One region of the Clostridium cochlearium genome, then DNA from elsewhere that is predicted to be linked to it. Evidence: riboswitches for the same ligand, from Rfam matches in the RefSeq annotation. Region 1 holds a riboswitch; the other holds the start of a gene.

Region 1 (11,564 bases):
TTAATCATTTCATCTAAAGTATACTTACCTGAGTAGCATAATCTTACTAAGTCACCTATTGGAACTCCTCCAGATCTTTCTGGTGAGAATGGTCCTTCTCCATCTAATGCATTGTTTACATCTATAATTCTTCCATTCTTATGGGCACCTACAGAAGCTCCTCCACCCATATGTACTACAACTATGTTTACATCTTCATATTTTTTATTGTTTTCTTTTGCATATCTTCTAGCAACTGCCTTTTGATTTAATGCATGGAATATACTTGTTCTTTCTATTTCTGGCATTCCAGAGATTCTTGCAACATCTTGAAGTTCGTCCACAACTACTGGATCTACTATAAATGCAGGAATATTTAAGCTTTTAGCTATTTCATTTCCTATTATTCCACCTAAATTAGATGCATGCTCTCCTCTAACACTTTCTTTTAAATCTTTAAGCATTGCATCATTAACTTCGTATGTACCACCTTCTACTGGTTTTAGAAGTCCTCCTCTTCCAACTATTGCATCTAAAGTATTTATGTCAAATCCTTTTTCCTTTAATACATTTAGGATAACTTCTTTTCTAAATGGAAATTGTTCATATACATTAGAATATTTTCCTATTTCTTCTGCTGAATGTCTTAAAGTTTCTTCAAATAATAATTTTTCATCTTCAAAAACCCCTATTTTAGTTGATGTAGAACCTGGGTTTATTATTAATAGTTTATGTGCCATTTTAATTTTCCTCCCTTTTATTTTTTTATTTCATATTCTCAGCAACTAATGCAGCTAATGCAATTGAATACATCTTTGTTTCATGACTATCATTTCTTGATGTTAATACTACTGGAGCAGATGTTCCAACTAGTAAACATCCATTTTTAGCATCTGTAGTATATGTTAATGTTTTGTACATGATGTTTCCTGCTTGTATATCTGGAAGTACTAATATATCTGCTTTACCTGCTACTGGTCCTGTAACTTTTTTATGTTTTGCAGCTTCTTCTGATAATGCGTTATCTAATGCAAATGGACCATCAACTATACAACCTTTTATTTGTCCTCTATCACTCATTTTTGCTAAAAGTGAAGCATCTATAGTTTCTGGCATATTTGGATTTACAACTTCTACTGCACATACTGCTGCAACTTTTGGACATTCATTTCCCATTGAATGTGCAACTGCTGCTGCGTTTTCTATCATTTGAGCCTTTTCTTTTAAGTCAGGATACATATTAAATGCTACATCTGTTAATATTAAAAGTCTATCAAATTTATCTGTTTCAAATACTGCTACGTGGGACATTAATTTTCCAGTTCTTAAACCTACTTCCTTATTTAAAACTGCTCTTAAGAAATTGGCTGTATCTACTAATCCTTTCATAAGCATGTCAGCTTTTCCTGTTGAAACTAATTCTGCCGCCTTTAGAGCTGCCTTTTTCATATTTGGTTCATGAATTATTTCAAATTCTTCTATATTCATGCCTATTTCTTTAGCTATGGATTTTATCTCCTCTTCGTCTCCAACTAATATTGCATCTGCTATTTTATTGTTTTTAGCATCTCTTATTGCTTCTAAAACTGGTTTGTCTTGTGCAACTGCCACAGCTACTTTTTTAGTATCTTGTTCTTGAACTTTTTTTAATATTTCATCAAAATTTTTAATCATATTATCACCTCTTAAATTTATTTAAAAAACTTTGATATCTTTTTAACTAATATATCTATACGAAATAATATTCCTATTCTATATTCTAACAAATATTTTAATAAAATGCTATTTTTCAGAAAATTAAGATTGCCTTTTATATTTTTAATGGCTTAAATTCTTCTATTATTTTTTTTCCTACTTTTAATCCATCTACAGCCGCTGACATTATGCCACCTGCATAACCTGCTCCTTCCCCTGTTGGATATAGTCCTTTTGTAGATATACTTTGTAATTCTTTATTTCTCAATATTCTTATAGGTGCAGAAGTCCTAGTCTCTATTCCAGTAAGTACTGATCTACTGCTTATGAAACCTTTTATTTTATTATCAAAATTATATATTCCTTCAACAAGGCCATCTACAACTATAGAAGGCAAACATTTTCTTAGATCCTCTAACTTGTATCCTGGCTTATATGTAGGTTCTACATTTCCTAACTTTACAGTTCTTTCCCCTTTTATAAAATCTTCAACTAATTGAATAGGTGCATAATAATTTTCTCCTCCTAATTTATAGGCTAATCCTTCATAATGTCTTTGCAATTCCATACCTGATAAAGGATTATTACTTGAAAAGTCCTTAGGTGTAACAGAAACAACTATGGCTGAATTTGCATTCTTACCACTTCTATCATGATAACTCATGCCATTTGTAACCACTCTGCCTTCCTCTGATGCTGCTGCAACAACATAACCCCCTGGACACATACAAAAACTATATATTCCTCTATTATCTTTTCCATTATGTGCAAGCCTGTAGTCAGCAGCTTTTAATCTTGGATGACCTGCAAACTTTCCATATTGTCTTTCATTTATCAATGTTTGAGAGTGTTCTACTCTAACCCCCATAGCAAAAGCCTTACTTTCAACACTAATACCTCTTTTAAAAAGCATTTCATAAGTGTCCCTAGCACTATGACCTATACTTAAAATAAGTACTTCACAAGGTATTTCATCACCATTTACTATTATAGCTTTTAATTTGTTATCTTTAATTATTATATCTTCTAATTTGCTATTAAAATGTACTTCTCCACCCAGTTCTATTATTTGTTTTCTTATATTCTTAACTACTGTTTTTAATACATCTGTTCCTATATGCGGCTTACCAGAATAAATTATTTCTTCTGGTGCCCCTTTTTCTACGAATTCTTCTAGTATAAAATCACACCAAGAATCTTTTATTCTTGTGGTTAATTTTCCATCAGAAAAAGTTCCTGCTCCACCTTCTCCAAACTGTACATTAGAGTTTAAATTTAATTTACCTGTATTCCAAAAATTATTTACAGATGAAGTTCTACTATCTACATCTTCTCCTCTTTCTATTATTATTGGATCATATCCATTTTTAGCAAGTATAAGACCAGCAAATAATCCCGCTGGCCCCATTCCCACTATTATTGGTCTATGATTTAATGTTTTATTTCCATATAACAGTTCTTTTTTTTCTACACTCTTTTCTAATCTAATATCTTTATTCCTAGCTCTTTTTACTATTTTATCTTCATTGTTACAACTGAATTCCACTGTATAATTAAATTTTATAGCATCTTTTTTTCTAGCATCTACAGATTCTCTTAGTATTTTAAACTCTTTCATATCCTTTACTGGTACTCTACTTTTTTTAGATGCCCTTTCTTTTACCATAGATATATCTTCATTTATATCTAAAATTATATTATTTAGTCTAACTGGCATTTTCTCCCTCCGATGTTCCTTTAGAATTTATTTGAACTTTAATATTTTCTGGAGATTTACTAATTAAATTCAATCCATTAGGCAATTCTATCTTTATAGGTAAATTATAATCTCCTTCTTTTAGTGATGCTAAATCTATATAACATCTTATATTCTGTAAATTCATGTTCTCTAAATTTCCTGATAAATTCAATGTTACTTTATCTTGGTCTAATTTTACATCATATTTATTTTCATCATAATTTATAGGTTTAATTGCAATAGAAATTTGTTTATTTATTTCATTATTTTCCTCTTCCCCATTAAAATATACCTTTACTTTAACATAAATACTTTGTTCTTTTACAAGAGAAATATTTTTAGGTAACACTAATTTTGCCTGAATTTCATCTCCATTATTCAAATTATTTAAATTTATAGTTTCTGTATCTATGCTTCTTATGTTATTTATTACATCTTCATCTCCAATAATTTTTACTTTATCTGGTGTACTTTTTATTTCTTTTAACTCTCTATTAGAATCTAAATCATATTTAACATTAACATTAACTGTACTAACCTTTTTTACAGGTATTTTTATTCTTGCTACTCCTGGATCTAAGGAAACAGATTTCACTTCATTTCCATTTGAATCAAAAGCTTTTATTGGAACTGATACATCTATATCTTTTTCAGCATTGTTTAAGTCTACTACTGCTTCAGCTGTTGCAACTGAATTTATATGTTTACTAGCTCCTCTTAAAACAACTTCTTTTATGTTTGAACTATAGGGTAAATTATAATACCCTTCTCCTGCTTTTCCCTTAGTTTTAATGCTTAATGGTAACTTCTTATCTGTAAGCTCATCTACCATTATTTTTACCCAAAGATTTTCTTCATTCATTACCTTTATATTTTTAGGAATCTTTTCTAATTTTACAGGTACATTATTTTCTCCTTTTTTTAAAATATAAGATTGAAGATCTAATACTATTTTAAATTGATTTTCTTTTACTGAATATATGTCATTTATAGGACCCTTTAATAAAAGTGTTACATGTAAATCTTTATCTGACACTAATACTAAATTAGACCTTCTTAAAACATCTTCATTTTCTATAATTACTGGTATATCTTTTTTAGAAGTTTTTATTGGATTTAGTACACTAGTTATATATAACCATGCTCCAAAAGCAGCAATGACACAACATATCTTTATTATTATTTGTTCTCTCTTGTTTTTCTTATCCATGTTGTCACCTGCTCTCTTAAATTAATTTTTCTAGTACTATCCTTCTTAACAATTCTAAATAATATATCTCTTAATTTATCCTTATCATAATTTCTAGTTAAGCTTCCATTTACAGCTAAAGATATAGTACCTGTTTCTTCAGAAACCACAACAACTATAGCATCAGAATTCTCTGAAATACCTATAGCTGATCTATGCCTTGTACCCAAAGATTTATCCACATTTTTATTAGTTGTCAATGGTAAAAAACACCCTGCTGAAATTATTCTGTCGCTTCTTATTATTGTAGCACCATCATGCAAAGGTGTATTTACTACAAATATATTTTCTAATAATTGAGATGAAACTATGGCATCTATCTTAACACCTGTACTTATAGTTTCTCCAAGTCTTGTTGCTCTTTCTATTACTATTAATGCCCCTGTTTTAGTTTTTGACAAATTATCTACAGCAGTAATTATTTCATTTATTATTTTTTCCATGGTATGTTCATCTTCCGTTAAATGCCTCTCATTAAAAGCACTTCTTCCTATATGTTCTAACGCTCTTCTTATTTCAGGTTGAAATATAATAATAAATGAAAGAACGCCTATAGTTATAGTATTACTTAATATCCAAGACAACACTTCTAAATTTAATAATTTACTAATTGGAATGAGTATTATTAAAAATATAATTCCTTTCAATAGCTGTTCTGCTCTAGTTTCTTTTATTAACATGTAACCTTTATAAAAAATATATGAAACAGCTAATATATCTAAAATGGATGACAAATTCATATTTTTTATTGAATTTATCATTGTATCTATCATTTCCATAGTTTCACCCCCTGTTATGATTATATACAGCATATATATTTAATTATACACTATATAAAAATATTTAAAAAATATTAAAATCTTAATTTTTTATAAAACTTAATTTTTCATATAGTAATTTTATTATTATTTTAGGAATATCTATAATTTAAGGAGGGATATTATGAAAATTAATAAAAGGATTAAATATATAGCCTTATTTACACTTTTAATATTTTCTATTTCTGTACCAATATTTACTTTAATTTACTTTAACAAAAACAGCCACCTATTACAATATAATAAATCTATACGTACTAATATAAATAACATAAATAAAGTCAATAAAGAAGTTTCTTCTTATACCACAAATAATATATTTAATGCATCAAAATATAGATATAACTTACCTAATAGTATAAAACTTTTAAATTCTTCAAAAACTAATCTAGAAAAATACAAACCTAATGAAAAATATAAGGATATACATCTTAATCTTATTAAAGGCATTACTAATAACATATATACATACGAACAACTTTTAGCTATATTGAATAGCCCAGAAAGCCAAGATGTAGATAAAGCCTTTTATTCTTTCAAAAAATATAGGGATGATAGTATAAAATTTTATGAACTATTTAATAGTAGTAATCCAAAATTAAAAATAAACTTAAGTAAGGATTTTCTAGACTGTCTAAATATATCTACTGAATACATACAAGAATTAGTTAATTTACAAAAAGATAAAGATATAAAAATGAGTCAATATAAAGACTATTTCTATAATGTTGATTATATTTTAACTTCATTTTTAGAAGTTAGAAAAGATTTTTCTTATTATAAAGATAAAATACAAAATAGAACTGTTTCCGTAGATGAACTTTTAAATGAAATAGCTTTAAATAAAAAGGAATTACAAGAACTTAAATTAAGTATGTCTAAAATATCTATACCATCTGATGGAATAAATTGTTATATTCTATTATCAAAAACTTTAAATGATTATGCTTCTTACATCCATAGTTTTGAGGATGATATAAGCAAAAGTGTTATTGCTAATGATTCTAAATCAACAAATATTTATTCTAAATCAGATCTAGGTTATAAGATTATGAATGATACTTACAATGAATTTATAAAATATTATTCTAACTTTAAAGACACAGTAAAATAATAAATATTTTAAATGTATAATTTTATAAATAACGTTAATAATAATATAGGCCTAAGTTTTAAACGCGGGGGACCCATGAATTGGGGTGAATCACATTTTGTGTAGGTTAGCCTTTGCCGAACCCGTCAGCTAACCCCGTCGGTAAAAGGAGTGAATAAGTTGAAAAAAAAATTTACTTTATTTATAATTTTAAATTCTATATTTTTAATGTTTTCATATAACGTTAAGGCTTTTTCAAGTGATTACATTAATACAACCGTATTTAGAGATGAAGGAGAAATTGTCCAAATCTTTAATACTTCAAAAGGCAATATTTATATAAATAGTACAGATATAGACTTAATGGCCAAAGTTGTTTTTGGTGAAAGTCGTGGTGAACCTTATGAGGGTAAGGTAGCAGTGGCTTCTGTTATATTAAATAGGGTATATACACCAGGATTTCCAAAGTCTATAAGAGAAGTTATATTACAACCTTCTGCTTTTTCTTGTGTAATTAATAATACAGTACAGGGAACTCCAGATGAAAGTTGTTATAATGCGGTTTGGGATGCTTTAAAAGGCTATGATCCTACAAATAATGCTTTATTCTTTTATAATCCTAAAATTTCTACCTGTGATTGGATGTCAAATATTAATAAATCTAATATAAAATCCATAGGTAATCATGTTTTTTTTATAGCAAAATAATAAAATGTCTCACTAATTAGTGAGACATTTTTTACTTGTTTTTCATACTATCCAAATAAGACACAGCACTTAATGCTGCCACTTGTCCTTCTCCAGCAGCTTTTATATATTGATATGGTTTACCTATACAGTCCCCTGCTGCAAAACAGCCTTCTATATTAGTTTTCATGCTTCTATCTACTTTTATATGATCACCTTCTATTTCTAACCCTGGAACTAATTGACCTGGCGATATACTGTCTTTTAACACAAATATTCCGTCTGTATTTATCTCTCCATTTTTTAATACTAATTTTTCCACCTTGTCTTGTCCTGTAATTTCTAAAGGTCTATCTTTTATTATTTCAATATTATTATTTAACAAGTAATTTCCTTCATACATTGGCACATAATAAGTTTTTGATGTTAATTCACTTACAAAATTTGCTTCATCTTCTGCTTCTTTATTATGTCCTATTATTATAACATTTTTATTTTTATATAAAGGTGCGTCACATGTTGCACAATACCCTACACCTCTGCCTAAGAATTCTTCTTCACCTTTTAATGGTTTTGTATATTCTATTCCTGTGGCTATTATCAAACTTCTTGATTCATACATCTTATCATTTACCATTAAAGAAAAATATTCTCCCATGGCATATACAGCATTAACTCTTTCATAAGTTATTTCTATGCCCATATTATTTATATGATTTTGAAAAGCTTCTTTTAGACTTTCTCCTTTTATATTTGGTAATCCAAGATAATTATTTATTAAAGGAGCTTTAACTAATTTATTACTTAAGTCCTTATTTCCAAATACTATTATATTTTTATTTCTTATTTTTGCATTTATAGCTGATGAAAGTCCTGCTGGTCCACTTCCTATTATTGCAATATCATATCTCATTTATGAAATTTCACCCCTTTATCTTTTATAGAAATAATAAGTTAACACCTTAGTGTTAACTTATTCATCTATTATTTATTTATATGTGTTTTTCTATTGAAGATTGCATTGCTTGCTTTGGTCTAAATCCTACTAATGTTTCTTGAATTTTACCATCTTTAAATACAAGTACTGTTGGTATACTTGCTACTCTATATTGAGTTGCTGACATTGGATTTTCATCTACATTTACTTTTACAAACTTAACCTTATCTGACATCTCTTCAGATAATTCTTCAATTACTGGTCCAAGCATTCTACAAGGTCCACACCATGGTGCCCAAAAGTCTACAACTGTTACTTTATCGGAATCTAAAACCTCTGAATTAAAAACTGAATCATTTATTTCTTTTATCATATATATCCCTCCAAATTTATACCCTACAAGGGTATATCTTATATCTATAATATAATATATATTATAAACTTAGTCAATAGTTTTTAATAATAATTATTACTTATCTAGTATATTTTTTATATTTGAATTATTATATATAGAACTAGAATAATTATTTACAAGCTTTTTAGCATAGTTTTTACTTTTATTTATATCTATATTCTTATACAATATAGATAAATTATACAAAACTATATCACTATATGTGTTATCTTTAAAATTCTTATCATAAATTTCATAATATTTTATAGCTTCTTCTATATTTCCAACTTCTTGGTTACACAAACCAAGCATGTATATATTATGAGGATATATCCAAGATTTGTTTGCAAAATTATAGGATTTTGTTAGATATTCTTTAGCTTTTTTGTATTCTTTTTTTTCTAAATAATTTATGCCATTATTATAAAAATATTCTGCACCTTCTTGTTCCAATAATTCTTTTCCTTCATTGTATAAAAATTTTTCATTTACACTAATTTTATTCACATCAACTTCATTTAATTCACCATATATTTTTTCATAATCCTTTTTAGATATATAATCTTTTAGTTCATTATATTTAAATATAATTTCTTTGTTTTCATTTTTTTTATCTAAATTATTTAATTTCTTATCTTGTTTTGTTTCTTTAATATTACTTTTATCCTTTTCCTTATTTAAATTAACACTAATTGATTTGTTACTTTTAAAAAACTCTTTATTTTTTATAGTACTAATGGATACAACAATTAGTACTGTAAAAATAATAGAAATCAATGATAATATCCATTTATTATTGTTATTCTTTATTTTACCTAATGAATATAATTTTTTGCTATTTTCAATAGCTAATTTGTTTTTCTTATCTAATTTTAATACTTTATCTATATATATTTTAGCTTTTGAATATTCTCCTTTACTTATATAGCAAAGTGAGAAATAATTATTTACATTTATATAATTAAAATCACTTTCTGCACATTTATTCAATAAAATTATAGCTTTATCTATTTTTTCTTCTTCTATTAGTTTTAACGCATCTTTAATTAAATTATCTCTAATGCTATCTTCTAAACTGTCTTGTAGATATTTTTCTGAAACGCTATCTTTATTTATATGAATATTCATTTTCCATAAAGCTTTTGCTTCCTTAAGATTTCCTTTTAAATAAAGTAAAAGTCCTTTTAAATTTATAGCTGCAGAATTATTCATATTTATAGATATACTTTCCTCACATAACTCTAGAGCCTTATTTATGTATCCATTATTGTATTCATTAAGAGCTTTTAGATATAGTTTTTTTGAACTTTGCATAACATATCTTCCTTTTTTATAATATAATTTGTAATTATATAAATTATACAATTTATTTTTAGTTTTTTCTATTTTATAGAAAATTATTTTTTAAAAAAAGTATATGAATTAAAATATTCATATACTTTTTAGTTATTTATTTCATCTATATATTCTTCTACTAAACTCAGAAATACTGTTATAGCTAAGAGATCTGCACTTCCTCCTGGACTTATACCTTTTTTTACAAATTCCTTTTCCATTTCAATTATCTTATTTTTTCCTTTAAGGGTTTTGATTCCACCCTCTTGTATTATCTTTTTTGCATCTTGTTGCATTTTTTTCAGTTCTTTCATAGAATGTCTATGAAGTACATTAGAGTCCTCTGAGTATTGCATTATACCTATTAGGGTATTAACTAATCTATCATTTTTATTTAAATCAGAACAACTTTTATAAAAGTCCAATGCAAAATCAAATACTATAGGTATCCCTCTTTCTACTTCTCCTCTTATTCCTTCCATTCCATACAACACAAAAAGTTTTTCTCCATAAGATAATTTCTCATTTTTAACCATTTCTTCTATAGAGTTGTATTGGTTCATCTTTTCCTTTAAAGGTTCTAATTCTTTTTCAACCAATCCTCTACACATTTGCTTTATTATATTTTTTATTTCGGTAAATGGCTTTTTATCATATATAGTTTTTCCTATGGCAATACAACATATGCCCATTAAAAATAACATACCCTTATGTGTATTGATTCCTTTAGTTTTTTTAAACATGCCTTTTTCTGCTTCTATTCCTAATTTCCTGGATTTTCTAAGTATATCCTGTGGATCTTCATCGGAAAATCCCGCTTGAACACTTAAAACTAAATATTTTATAAATGAGGATGTGCTATCTATAAAAGTATAATGATCCATATCAGTATGTGATCCTGTAGAAACTACAGATACTAATCCTGGTGATGGATTGCAAGCCACTTCATACAACATAGCTTGAATAGCTAATCCGCTTATGTCAAAAGCTACATCTGATACCTGATAAAATTTTTCCATATTAATTCTCCTATATTAAATATTTATATTATTAAATTTTTTATATTGTTCCTCTATATAATTTATGACCTGTTCCATACTGTGTTTTCTTGATCTTACGCAGTTTTGCGCCATATCCTCACATATAAAACATTTTCTTGGTTTATATCCTAAGTAAGTTCTGCTAATACCTGTTCCATCTACATTATATACATCTATATCAACACATCTTCCGAGTAAATGATTTTGTTCTACATATATGCTATATTTTTTTATTTCCTCGGCAATATTATCTATAATTAGAATTAATATAGGTCCTTCTGCTGTTACTTTATAACATTTATATACAATTTGCGTATCAAATTTATCTTCTATTTCTGCTTTTAAAATATTACTTATGCCTCTTGATGTTTCATTATCTTTTATAACTCCTGGATAATTTACTCTTAGACATAACATTGGCAATTTATATTTCTCTAAAAGGGTATTTTGAAATTCTACCCTTTCTTCTCTTGCTAATAATATATCCATTGCTGTATAATCTTTCATATTAATGGGGAGAAACACTTTTTTTGATTTTCTCCACTATCTCCTTTCCACTATCACTATTTAAAAATCCCCAAGTTACAGATGGGACTAAA
Region 2 (11,564 bases), 420 kb from region 1:
AAAAATTACATAAAAAAAATTTTTTATACCTTTATTAGTCTTATAAAAAACACCTTGAACTGAATTAATTGCCTTACCTGCACTACTTTCCGCAATAGATACCTTATTTCTTTTTATACTATAACCTATTAATATTAAAAATGTAACTGACAGTATTACTATAGTTACTGCCAGTTTATTTTTTATGAATTTCATAGTCTATCTTTTTTTATTTTCCATAAGTTTATCTAAAGTATCTAATGCTTTTCCAGCACCAATTGCAACACAATCTATGGCTGTTTCTGCTATATTTACAGGCATATGGGTTTCTTTATTTATAAGTAAGTCTATTCCTTTTAGCATTGCTCCTCCACCTGTTAACATAATACCTTTATCTATAATATCTGAAGCAAGTTCTGGTGGTGTTTTTTCTAAAGTACTTTTTATGGCATCTATTATTGCTGCAACTGGTTCTTGTAAGGCTTCTCTAACTTCATTTTCTCTAATAGTTATTACTTTAGGAAGTCCTGATATTAAATCTCTTCCTCTTATTTCCATGACTTTTTCTTCTTCTTCACTTTCATAAGCTGATCCTAATTCTATTTTAACATTTTCTGCGGTTCTTTCTCCTATCATTAAATTATATTGTTTCTTTGTATAATTAATTATCGCTTGATCTAACTCATCTCCTGCTACTCTTAAAGACTTACTGGTAACTATTCCTCCTAATGATATAATTGCTACCTCAGTAGTACCTCCTCCAATATCTACTACCATACTACCTGTAGGTTCATTAACTGGTAATCCTGCACCAATTGCAGCAGCCATTGGTTCTTCCATTAAAAGTACTTCTCTTGCTCCTGCTTGTTTGGTAGCTTCGTCTATAGCCCTTCTTTCAACTTCTGTTACTCCTGAAGGAAAACAAACCACTATTCTTGGACTGGTAAATGCACTTTTAGGACTAATTTTTTCAATAAACTTCTTTAGCATAGCCTGAGTAACATCAAAATCAGCAATTACACCATCTTTTAAAGGTCTTATTGCAACTATATTTCCTGGTGTTCTACCTATCATTTGCTTTGCTTCATCACCTACTGCCAAAACTCTTTTAGTATCACTATTAATAGCTACAACTGAAGGTTCTCTTAAAACAACGCCCTTTCCCTTTACATATATAAGTGTATTTGCTGTTCCTAAATCTATTCCCATATCTTTAGACATTCCAAATAATCCCATTAACTTTTCTCCTTTCAATTACAGTATGTCTTTTTCTTTTAAACTTATGTAAACTCCATTTCCAATTATTATATGATCTAATAATTCTATTCCTATTAGTTTTCCACATTCTTTTATCCTATTTGATACATTAATATCCTCTTTACTTGGGGTAGGATCCCCTGAGGGATGATTATGACATATTATTATAGAATAACTATTATTTTTTATAGCTTCTACGAATATTTCTCTTGGATGTACTATAGAAGAATTTAAACTACCTATAAATACATCTTTCACTTTTATTACATAATTCTTTGTATTTAATAATATTACTTTTAAATACTCTTGCTTTAACCATCTCATTTCTTCCATTACTAAATAAGCTGCATCCTTTGGATTTGTTATATTAACATTCTCTCCAGACTTAAAAGATCTAAATCTCTTAGTTAATTCTAAAAGAGCTAGTATTTGGGAGGCCTTAGCCTCTCCCACTCCCTTTATTTTTAGCAATTCTCCTATATTCGAATTAAAGAGTCCATTTAGTCCTCCACATCTTTCTAAAATTCTTGCACACAGGTTTATTACATTTTCATTTTTATTACCTGTTCTTAAGATTAAAGCTAAAAGTTCTATATTGGAAAGACTTTCTACTCCATATCTTAATAATTTTTCTCTAGGTCTTTCATTTTGTGGTAAATCCATAATTTTTATAGCACTATTCATACATAAAATTCTCCTTTATAGATTTACCCCCATCTCCCTTAATAAAAAATATAATTTATTTATAGGAAGCCCTACAATATTATAATAGCAACCATGAATTTTTTCAACAAAAATCCCTCCATAACCTTGAATTCCATATGCTCCAGCTTTATCCATTGGTTCTCCAGTTTTTATATATTCTTTTATAATTTCATCATCTAAATTTGAAAATTTTACTTTACTACAACTATAATCTGTTACTAGTTTTTTTGATGCTAAATCATAGATAACAATTCCTGAATAAACTTCGTGGACTTTTCCACTCAAAGCTTTTAACATTTCATAGGCATGTTTTTCAGAGTAAGGTTTCCCAAGAACTTTTCCATTAAAATATACAATTGTATCTGACGCTATTATAATTCCATCATCTCTTCTTTTTAATTTACTAGCCACATTTAAGGCTTTTCCTTTTGATAATTCTATAACATATTCAGAACAATCTCCATTAAATACAACTTGATCTTCATCATAATTTGAAGGTATAACTTCAAATTCTTCTATTATTTTCTTTAGCAATTCTTTTCTTCTTTCTGAAGAGGACGCTAGTATAAAATTCACTATTTCACATCCAAACTTTGTTTATTAATGATTATTACCATTATTGTACAAAATATATCATAGTTCATAATTTATTTCCAAAATAATAAACTATAAAAAGATATATTATACATATCTTTTTATAGTTTATCATTTAATAAAATGTTAAACAAGTATGTTAACTATATTGTTAAAAGTTTTTTTATATTTAGTAAAACTTGCCTTATTTCTTAATTTGATATTTTATTTAAAAAATTGAAAATATAAATATACTCTTTATTAACATTTTCTTTATGTAATTCATCTGGTAATTTATTTATATGATTTTTTAATTCTTCTTTTGTTTTTAGATTTTTATATGTTTTATTAGAATCCTCTAGACTTTTACACCAATTTTTAAAATCTTTTATTTTTATAGATTTAGTATCTTTTTCATTTAATTTATTTAAAATTTTAATATATGTTTTTAATATTTCTGATATATGAGCGTCACATTGATTTTGTATTTTTATATTAAAATTCATTGTGGAATTATCTATATTTTTTTCATCTAATTTTCTTTTCATTATTTCTGCTTCTTTTTCTTCGTATATCCCCATAAAAACTCTAGTTCCTCTATCTTCTTCTATACAAAATGGTTCTCCAAAAGTTCTTAATTTATTTTTATTATTCTCTAAATACTCTTTGTTCTTGAATATTCCTCCTTGTATAGCTACAAATTTCTGTTCTTTCATTTTTATATAAACTTCTTTTTTGTTTTCATTTACTTTACCATGATTTTCTTGTGTTTTTTTTACTGAAGATTCTCTAACAAAAATTTTAAAAAAAGCACTTCCTACTATAAAAGCTAATAACAATATGACAACTATTATTATCACAAATAAAAAATTACTTTTTCTTTTCTTTTTTAAATCATACCTTGTATATTTAATATTATCCACCTCCAAATTATCCCTATATTATAATTAATATTTTTATTTATATATTTTATGACAATAAAAAGCCTAACTTTAAAAATATTTTTTAAAGTTAGGCTATAAAATTAAAATCTCCAAACTTAAAATTAAAACATTCTCCTAGCACCAGCATATCTGCTTACATAATAACTACCTGATAAATTACTTACTGTAACTTTTCCACTTCCAGATGAAGCATGTATAAATTGTCCTTCACCTGTATAGATACCTACATGAGAAATGTTACCAGTAGTATTGAAAAATACTAAATCTCCAGGAACTAATTCAGATTTATTTACTGGTTTTCCTACTGAATATTGTGACCCTGTATAATGGTCTAAATATATTCCAAAATTTTTATATACATAAGAAGTAAAACCTGAACAATCAAATGAACTTGGACCTGAAGCTCCCCACACATATGGTTTTCCCATAAATTTATAGGAATAAGATACTAAATCTATTCCTCTAGAACTTCCTCTACTTAAAGAACTTCCATTTTTATGTGATGCTCCTGTATTTTTTTTAGGCACCACTATGTACTTATTAGTTTTTACATTTGCTGTTACTACTTTTTTGCTAAGAGTGCTTGCTGTTCTTATAGGTGCATCTGCTTTTACAACATTTATTTTATTTAATCCAAATAATATAGCAAAGAACATAAGCATAGAAATTACTAAGTTTTTTGTTTTCTTATTATCCATTTCTTCCACCTTTCCTGCTTCCGAAGTTAGCTGACGGGTTAGGTAAAGGTTTACCCTTCTTTAAATACATAAAGATTAACCCCTGTTTCTTGGTTCCTCCGTACCTGTTTTCTTTTATAGGATTCAGCACAATATCAATTATAGAATATTTAAAACTAATAAGTCAAGGATTCTTAATAAATTATTAAATTTTTCTTAATATTTTATAATTCAATATCCTAAATTCTTATTTACAATTATAACTTTTATTCTTCCCCTTTTTCTCTGTCTTCTTAAAGTTACATAGGATGCACATATCCTATTATCGCTGTTACAATCTACACAATATCCAACTTTAGCACAAGGAGTATCTAAATTAAGTCTCTTAGCATTTGCAGGAGCTGCTATATTTTTCAGTCTCGTTTCTGCCTCTTCCATATTTTTAACTATTTTATTTATACCAGCAACTACAATAACTTCTTTCGGACCAAATATCATAGCTGCTACTCTATTTCCATTTCCATCTATATTATATAGTTCTCCTTCTTCAGTTATAGCATTAGTACTACATAAATAAGTATCTGCATAAAAAGCATCTCTATAAATTTTTTCACATTCTTCTTTTGTTATTCCCTCTTTATCTCTATCTAAAAAATTATAATTTCCTTTTCTTAAAAAGTCTATAACTCCTATTTCAAATAAACTTCTTGATCCTCCAGCAGTAGTTATAGTTTCTTCTTTTAAAAGTTCTTTTATTTTATCTAAAGCCTCTTTCTCATCTTCAACATAATATCCTACCATGTTGTTCTTTTCTAAAGATTTTATAACTCTTTCTACTCTTTTTTGTATTGTCCATTGAAGATTCTTGTCCATTAAAAATCACTACCTTCCTTTTTTTAAAATAATAAAATTATCATAATTATAATTGTAATGTTTTTTTATATTCTTTATAACACTATATCCATTTTTATACCAAAAACTTAAGGACTTTAATTCTTCATTAGATAATAGTAAATAAATTTCATCAACTAAAAATTCTTTTTTTATTTCTTTTGTAAATATATCTAACATTTTGGATCCTTGCCCATTATTTCTGTATTCTTCATAAATATAAAAACAATTTAACCATATTTCAACCGTGTTAGCAAATTCCATTCTTCCTTTTATTATCCCTATATTACTGTCTTTATTCTTAAACTTAAGGCAAAACTCATTTTCACTTATATAGTATTCTAAAAATCTTTCATATATATAATCAAAACATATACTTTTGTTTGAATATTCTTTATCTAAGCTCAAACTTTTATGTATATCCTTTAAATCATCTTTAGTTACGTTAGAAAACTCAATATCATGATATTTAATAAAAATATCTATCATATTTTCACCTCATCTCTGTATATTCTAATTTCTATAAAGCTTATAAAAATCCTCTCAAATTTTTAAATACATTAACATACTTTGGTAAATTATTACATATGTATTATTATGATGATATATTTAAGGAGGTATGTTTTATGAATTTTAAATTAACTAGGGAACAAGAATCTTTAAAGGAAATGATTAGAAATTTTGTTAAAAAAGAGATTGAGCCCATAGCTGCTAAAAGCGATCAATCTGGTGAATTTCCTAAAGAAACCTTTGATAAAATGAAAGATTTAGGCCTTTTAGGACTTCCTTTTCCAAAAGAATATGGTGGCACAGGTGGAGATTATCTTTCCTATGCTCTAGCTGTTGAAGAAATTTCAAAAGCTTGCGCAGCTACTGGAATTTCTTATTCTGTATCTACATCTTTATGTGCTTCTCCTATATTACAATATGGAACAGAAGAACAAAAACAAAAGTATCTAAGTCAAATAGCTTCTGGTAAAGTACTAGGTGGTTTTGGACTAACAGAACCTAATGCTGGTACAGATGCTGGTGGTCAAAAGACTACTGCTGTATTACAAGGTGACCACTATATATTAAATGGTGAAAAAAAATTTACAACTAATAGTCCTGTTGCTGACATATTTGTAGTATTTGCTATGACAGATAAAGAGAAGGGACCAAAAGGAATATCCGCTTTTATAGTTGAAAAATCCTTTCCTGGATTCTCCGTAGGTAAACTTGAAGATACTATGGGATTAAGAGCTGCAAAGGTAGCTGAAACTATATATAAAGATTGTAAAGTTCCAAAAGAAAATCTACTTGGCAAAGAAGGTCAAGGTTTTAAAATAGCTATGCAAACCCTAGACGGAGGAAGAATTGGTGTAGCAGCTCAAGCACTAGGTATTGCTCAAGGTGCTTTTGAAAATGCTAAAAAATACATGATGGAAAGAAAACAATTTGGTAAGCCATTATGTAAATTCCAAGGTTTACAATGGATGATGGCAGATATGGATTTACGAATAGAGCAAGCAAGATACTTAGTTTATAAAGCAGCTTGGGAAAAAGATAATGGATTACCTTATTCACTTTCTGCAGCAAGAGCTAAATTAGCTGCTACAGATGCAGCTATGTTTGTAACTACAGAAGCTGTTCAACTATTTGGTGGATACGGATATACAAAGGATTATCCTGTTGAAAGAATGATGAGAGATGCAAAAATCACTCAAATATATGAAGGTACAAACCAAGTACAGAAAATGGTTATTGCTGGAAACATATTCAGATAACAATTAATAATGAACAATGAATAATTAATGATATATTAAAAAGCCCGATAAGCTAAAGCTTAATATCGGGCTTTTCATAAGTTGTTCATTATTCATTGTTAGTTTATTAGTTACTCGCTGTCTAGTGTTTTTATTATAAATGGAATTACTTCATATAAATCTCCCACTATTCCATAGTGAGCTATTTGAAAAATTGGTGCATCTTTGTCTTTATTTATAGCTACTATACAATCTGATTCTTTCATTCCCGCTAAATGTTGTACCGCTCCTGATATTCCACAAGCTATATATAATTTAGGCCTAACTGCTTTGCCAGTTTGTCCTACTTGATGCTCACTATCTATCCAACCAGAATCTACAGCTCCTCTTGATGCCCCTACTTCTCCTTCTAATTTATCTGCTAATTCTTTTAATAATTTAAAGCCTTCTTTATCCCCTAGTCCTCTTCCACCAGATACTATTATATTAGCTTCTTCTAGTGCAACTTCTTTTTTCTTTTTCTTTATTATATCTATAACTAATGCCTTTTTATCTTCTTCTTCCAATTTAAAATTAATCTTTTCTACTTTTCCTGATCTATTTTCATCTAATGTAGCCTTTTCCATCACCCCTGGTCTTACAGTAGACATTTGAGGTCTATGTTTTTCACAAACTATAGTGGCCATTAAATTTCCTCCAAAAGCAGGTCTTGTCATTAATAAATTTCCTGTTTCCTCTTCTATATCCAATGAAGTACAATCTGCTGTTAAACCAGTTTTAAGTCTTACAGCAAGTCTTGGCGCTAAATCTCTTCCTATGGTAGTAGCCCCTAAAAGTATTATTTCTGGCTTTCTTTTATTTACCACTTCACTTATAACCCTAGTGTAAACTTCTGTAGAGTAAATATCTAAAAATTTATCATCTACATACATAACATGATCTGCCCCATATTTAACCACATCTTTTGCCAGAGCTTCTATTTTATTTCCCAATAGTATACCTTTTAATTTTACTCCTAGTTTATCTGCTATTTTTCTACCTTCACCTAAAAGTTCTAAAGATACATTAGCTATTCTTCCTTCTCTTTGTTCTATAAAAACCCAAACATCCCTATAATCTTTTAACTCCATAGCTAACCTCCTATATTATTTGTTTTTCTCTGAATTTTGAAACCAGTTTATATGACACTTCTTCAACTGTTCCCTCTAATATTTCTCCTTCAAAACTTACTGAAGGTGTAAAGGATTTTTTCACATTGGTAGGTGATCCATTAAGTCCTATTTTTTTCTCATCTATATCTAAATCCTTAGCCGTCCATATATCAATTGTTTTTTCTCTATGAGCTTTATATATTCCATCAATAGAAGGATATCTTGGTTCGTTTAATTCCTTTATAGCTGTTAAAAGTATTGGCATTTTTGACTTTATAACATAAGAACCCTCTTCTATATTCCTATTAGCTATTATCTTATTACCATTTATATTCAAATCACTTACATAGGTTATTTGAGGTATGTTTAAATGTTCTGCAATGCCTGGTCCTACCTGTGCAGTATCTCCATCTATTGCCTGTCTTCCACAAAATATTATGTCATAGCCTCCTATTTTTTTAATGGCTGAAGATAATATATAAGATGTAGCTAAAGTATCTGAACCTGCAAATTTTCTATCACTTAATAAAATTGCTTTATCTACTCCCATGGCTAAAGCTTCTCTTAGTGCACTTTCTGATTGAAGAGGTCCCATAGTTACTACTATTACTGTAGTGTCTTTTATTTTTTCTTTTATTCTCAATGCTTCTTCTATAGCATTTTTATCATCAGGATTTATTATGCTAGGAACTCCCTCTCTTATTAATGTTCCTTTTATAGGATCTATCCTTACCTCTGTAGTATCTGGAACTTGTTTTATACAAACTACTATCTTCATATCTAATCACCTCTTATCCAATATATTTTTAGATATTACCATTCTTTGTACTTCTGAAGTACCTTCATATATTTCTGTAATCTTGGCATCTCTCATCATTCTCTCTAATGGATAGTCCTTCATATATCCATAACCACCATGTAACTGAACTGCTTTTATGGTAACATCCATAGCTGTTTCCGCTGCAAATAATTTTGCCATAGCAGCATCTTTGTTTACATTTTCTCCATTATCAAATTTTACTGCTGCCTTTTGTACTAATAATCTTGAAGCATTTATCTTTGTTTCCATATCTGCTAGCATCCACTGTAATCCTTGGAAAGAAGATAGAGGTCTTCCAAACTGCTCCCTTTCTTTTAAATAATCTACAGTTCTATCCATAGCACCTTGAGCAATTCCTACTGCCTGGGATGCCATGGCAATTCTTCCACCATCTAATGCTTGCATTGCAATTTTAAATCCCTGTCCCTCTTTGCCTATAATATTTTCTTTTGGTATTATACAATTTTTAAATATTAATTCTGAAGTAGAAGATGCCCTTATGCCCATTTTGTTTTCCTTTTTTCCTATATAAAATCCTGGATGATCCTTTTCTACTATAAAACCTGTAATTCCTCTTGTTCCTTTACTCTTGTCTGTCATTCCAAAAACTATATAAACCCCTGCTTCTCCGCCATTTGTTATAAAGCATTTTTGACCATTTAATATATAATTATCTCCCTGTTTTATTGCCTTAGTATTTTGACTAGCAGAGTCTGTACCTGCATTGGGCTCTGTTAAAGCAAAAGCACCTATATATTTGCCTTTCACAAGATTATATAAATATTTTTCCCTTTGATAATCTGTTCCAAACTTTTGTATTATCCAACAAGGTATATTATGCACTGCTAATATGGCAGCAGTAGATGCACAATGTTTAGCAATTTCTTCTATACACATTGAAAAAACTAATTCATTTTGTCCCGCCCCACCACATTCTATTGAAAAGGGAATACCCAACATATTTAATTTAGCCATTTTTTCTATACTTTTTCTTGGAAATTCACCTGTTTCATCTATATCAGCTGCTATTGGTTCTATCTCTTTTTTTGAAAACTCTCTTACAACTTTTAGTATCATCTTTTGCTCTTCATTTATATTAAAATCCATCTATCTCCCTCCTATTATTTAGTAAATAATGAATAGTGAACAATAAACAACTGTGGATAATTCCTATCCTTGGCTATTCATTGTTCACTGTTAGTTCTCTACTGAAAAAACTATTATTTATTCATGGAATAAAAATTTTAATTTATAAAGCTTTTATTTTAAGAATTTATAACACTATCATAAGTTCCTATAAATTCTGTACATAAAATTGGTTCTTCTAGCACATCTATGGCACTAGGTTGTTCTTCAATATTAGGGTTAGTAGCTATTTTAAAAGTTCTGCATTGTATCTTCTTTTTACTTCCATCTTCACCTATTACTCTTCCAACCATTTCTAAATAATCTCCTGCAAATATAGGATTATATAATCTTATCATTTCATACTCTATACATTTTCCTTCATTGCCTTCAGTCATAATCATAAGTCTTTCCGCCACATCCCCCATAAGTCTTATAGAGCGAGATCCATTTACAACTCCACCGCCGTAAAATACATCTTTTGATGACATTCTTATACGCATTTTTGTTTCATAATTTTTACTAGGTTTTTTAAAAGCCATTTATAACTCCCCTTTCCTTATTCTACTTCTTTCCATGGATCTTTAACTATTCCTGATGGCTGAACACCTCTTTGAAGGTTTTTCTTTACTACTAAAACAGAATATCCTTCAGCACAGAGAATGGGAGTCTTTAAATAATCCACTTCTCTTTCATCCGCATCTAATCTTCCATTTTTTCTAGCTGGTGTAGCAACTTTATAAGTTTCTAATTTACATGTTCTAGATGTATTTCCTACTTTAACCAAAGTGGCCTTTATATCAAGTTGATCTCCTACATATATTTCATGGTAAAATTTTGCGTCATTATATCCTAAACATAGAGATTCATCTCCATCAACTAAAATCATAAGTTCTGTTTCAGCATCTCCCCAAAAATCTAATTGTCTTCCTACTGGTATAACATCTCCCAAATTATTTCCATCTTCAGGAGTCATTTTATAACTTAATATTGCTTCTTTTCTCATAAATTAATCCTCCTTATATAATTAAATTACCCCTTGTTCCTCTAATATTTTAAGTTCTTTTTCATCTACTCCAAATTTTTTAAGCACCTCTGCATTGTGTTGTCCAAGTAATGGTGCTGGCGTTTCTACACTTCCTGGTGTTTGGGATAATTTTATAGGAACACCTTGGAAATACATTTCCCCTATAGTTGGATGATCTATAGTAACCATCATTTCTCTTGCTTGTATTTGCGGATGTTCTATAGCTTCTTTCATATTAAGTACAGGTCCACATGGAATTCCTGCCTTATCAAACATTTCTTCTAATTCATTTTTGTGCTTATCTTTAATCCAATCAACTATAATATTTTTTAAATCTGGAAGATAATTTTTACATCTTAAATCATTAGTTTGAAATCTTTCATCATTAATTAGTTCAGGTTTACCCATTAAATTACAAAATTTTTCCCAAAGCTTATCATTTCCAACTCCTACTGCTATATAACCATCTTGAACTTCATATATATCAAAAGGAGCTATAGAAGGATCTATATTACCTTGTCTTTCTGGAACAACTCCTGTCATTGTATTTACAATTATTGAATTTTCTAAAAGTGTAAATATAGTATCAAGCATTGCTACATCTACAGTTTGACCTATTCCTGTTTTCTCTCTATTATATAGTGCCATTAATACTCCTACACAAAGATAT

Evidence for each region. A riboswitch is a leader RNA that binds a small molecule or an ion and turns the genes downstream of it on or off. The one in region 1 is predicted to bind cyclic di-AMP.
Region 2: it holds a riboswitch for cyclic di-AMP, as region 1 does, so the genes downstream of both, CKV72_RS08905 (C40 family peptidase) here and CKV72_RS10885 (cell wall hydrolase) in region 1, are expected to answer to the same signal.

What each region holds. Positions count from the first base shown of each region.
Region 1 covers NZ_LT906477.1:2,223,768-2,235,331, forward strand. The annotation lists gene buk (butyrate kinase) at 1-719, opposite strand, end outside; gene ptb (phosphate butyryltransferase) at 745-1,653, opposite strand; gene CKV72_RS10865 (NAD(P)/FAD-dependent oxidoreductase) at 1,790-3,391, opposite strand; gene CKV72_RS10870 (CdaR family protein) at 3,381-4,622, opposite strand; gene cdaA (diadenylate cyclase CdaA) at 4,592-5,440, opposite strand; gene CKV72_RS10880 (hypothetical protein) at 5,604-6,593, shown strand; cyclic di-AMP (ydaO/yuaA leader) riboswitch at 6,632-6,751, shown strand; gene CKV72_RS10885 (cell wall hydrolase) at 6,753-7,280, shown strand; gene CKV72_RS10890 (NAD(P)/FAD-dependent oxidoreductase) at 7,312-8,172, opposite strand; gene trxA (thioredoxin) at 8,252-8,569, opposite strand; gene CKV72_RS10900 (tetratricopeptide repeat protein) at 8,666-9,904, opposite strand; gene citG (triphosphoribosyl-dephospho-CoA synthase CitG) at 10,033-10,944, opposite strand; gene citX (citrate lyase holo-[acyl-carrier protein] synthase) at 10,960-11,472, opposite strand; gene citC ([citrate (pro-3S)-lyase] ligase) at 11,474-11,564, opposite strand, start outside.
Region 2 covers NZ_LT906477.1:1,804,528-1,816,091, forward strand. The annotation lists gene mreC (rod shape-determining protein MreC) at 1-195, opposite strand, end outside; gene CKV72_RS08885 (rod shape-determining protein) at 199-1,215, opposite strand; gene radC (RadC family protein) at 1,234-1,920, opposite strand; gene CKV72_RS08895 (Maf-like protein) at 1,936-2,517, opposite strand; gene CKV72_RS08900 (hypothetical protein) at 2,727-3,437, opposite strand; gene CKV72_RS08905 (C40 family peptidase) at 3,560-4,156, opposite strand; cyclic di-AMP (ydaO/yuaA leader) riboswitch at 4,157-4,295, opposite strand; gene CKV72_RS08910 (lactate utilization protein) at 4,367-5,008, opposite strand; gene CKV72_RS08915 (GNAT family N-acetyltransferase) at 5,018-5,515, opposite strand; gene CKV72_RS08920 (acyl-CoA dehydrogenase) at 5,653-6,792, shown strand; gene CKV72_RS08925 (electron transfer flavoprotein subunit alpha/FixB family protein) at 6,903-7,901, opposite strand; gene CKV72_RS08930 (electron transfer flavoprotein subunit beta/FixA family protein) at 7,912-8,700, opposite strand; gene CKV72_RS08935 (acyl-CoA dehydrogenase) at 8,707-9,849, opposite strand; gene CKV72_RS08940 (hotdog fold domain-containing protein) at 10,008-10,409, opposite strand; gene CKV72_RS08945 (beta-alanyl-CoA:ammonia lyase) at 10,427-10,873, opposite strand; gene CKV72_RS08950 (CaiB/BaiF CoA transferase family protein) at 10,895-11,564, opposite strand, start outside.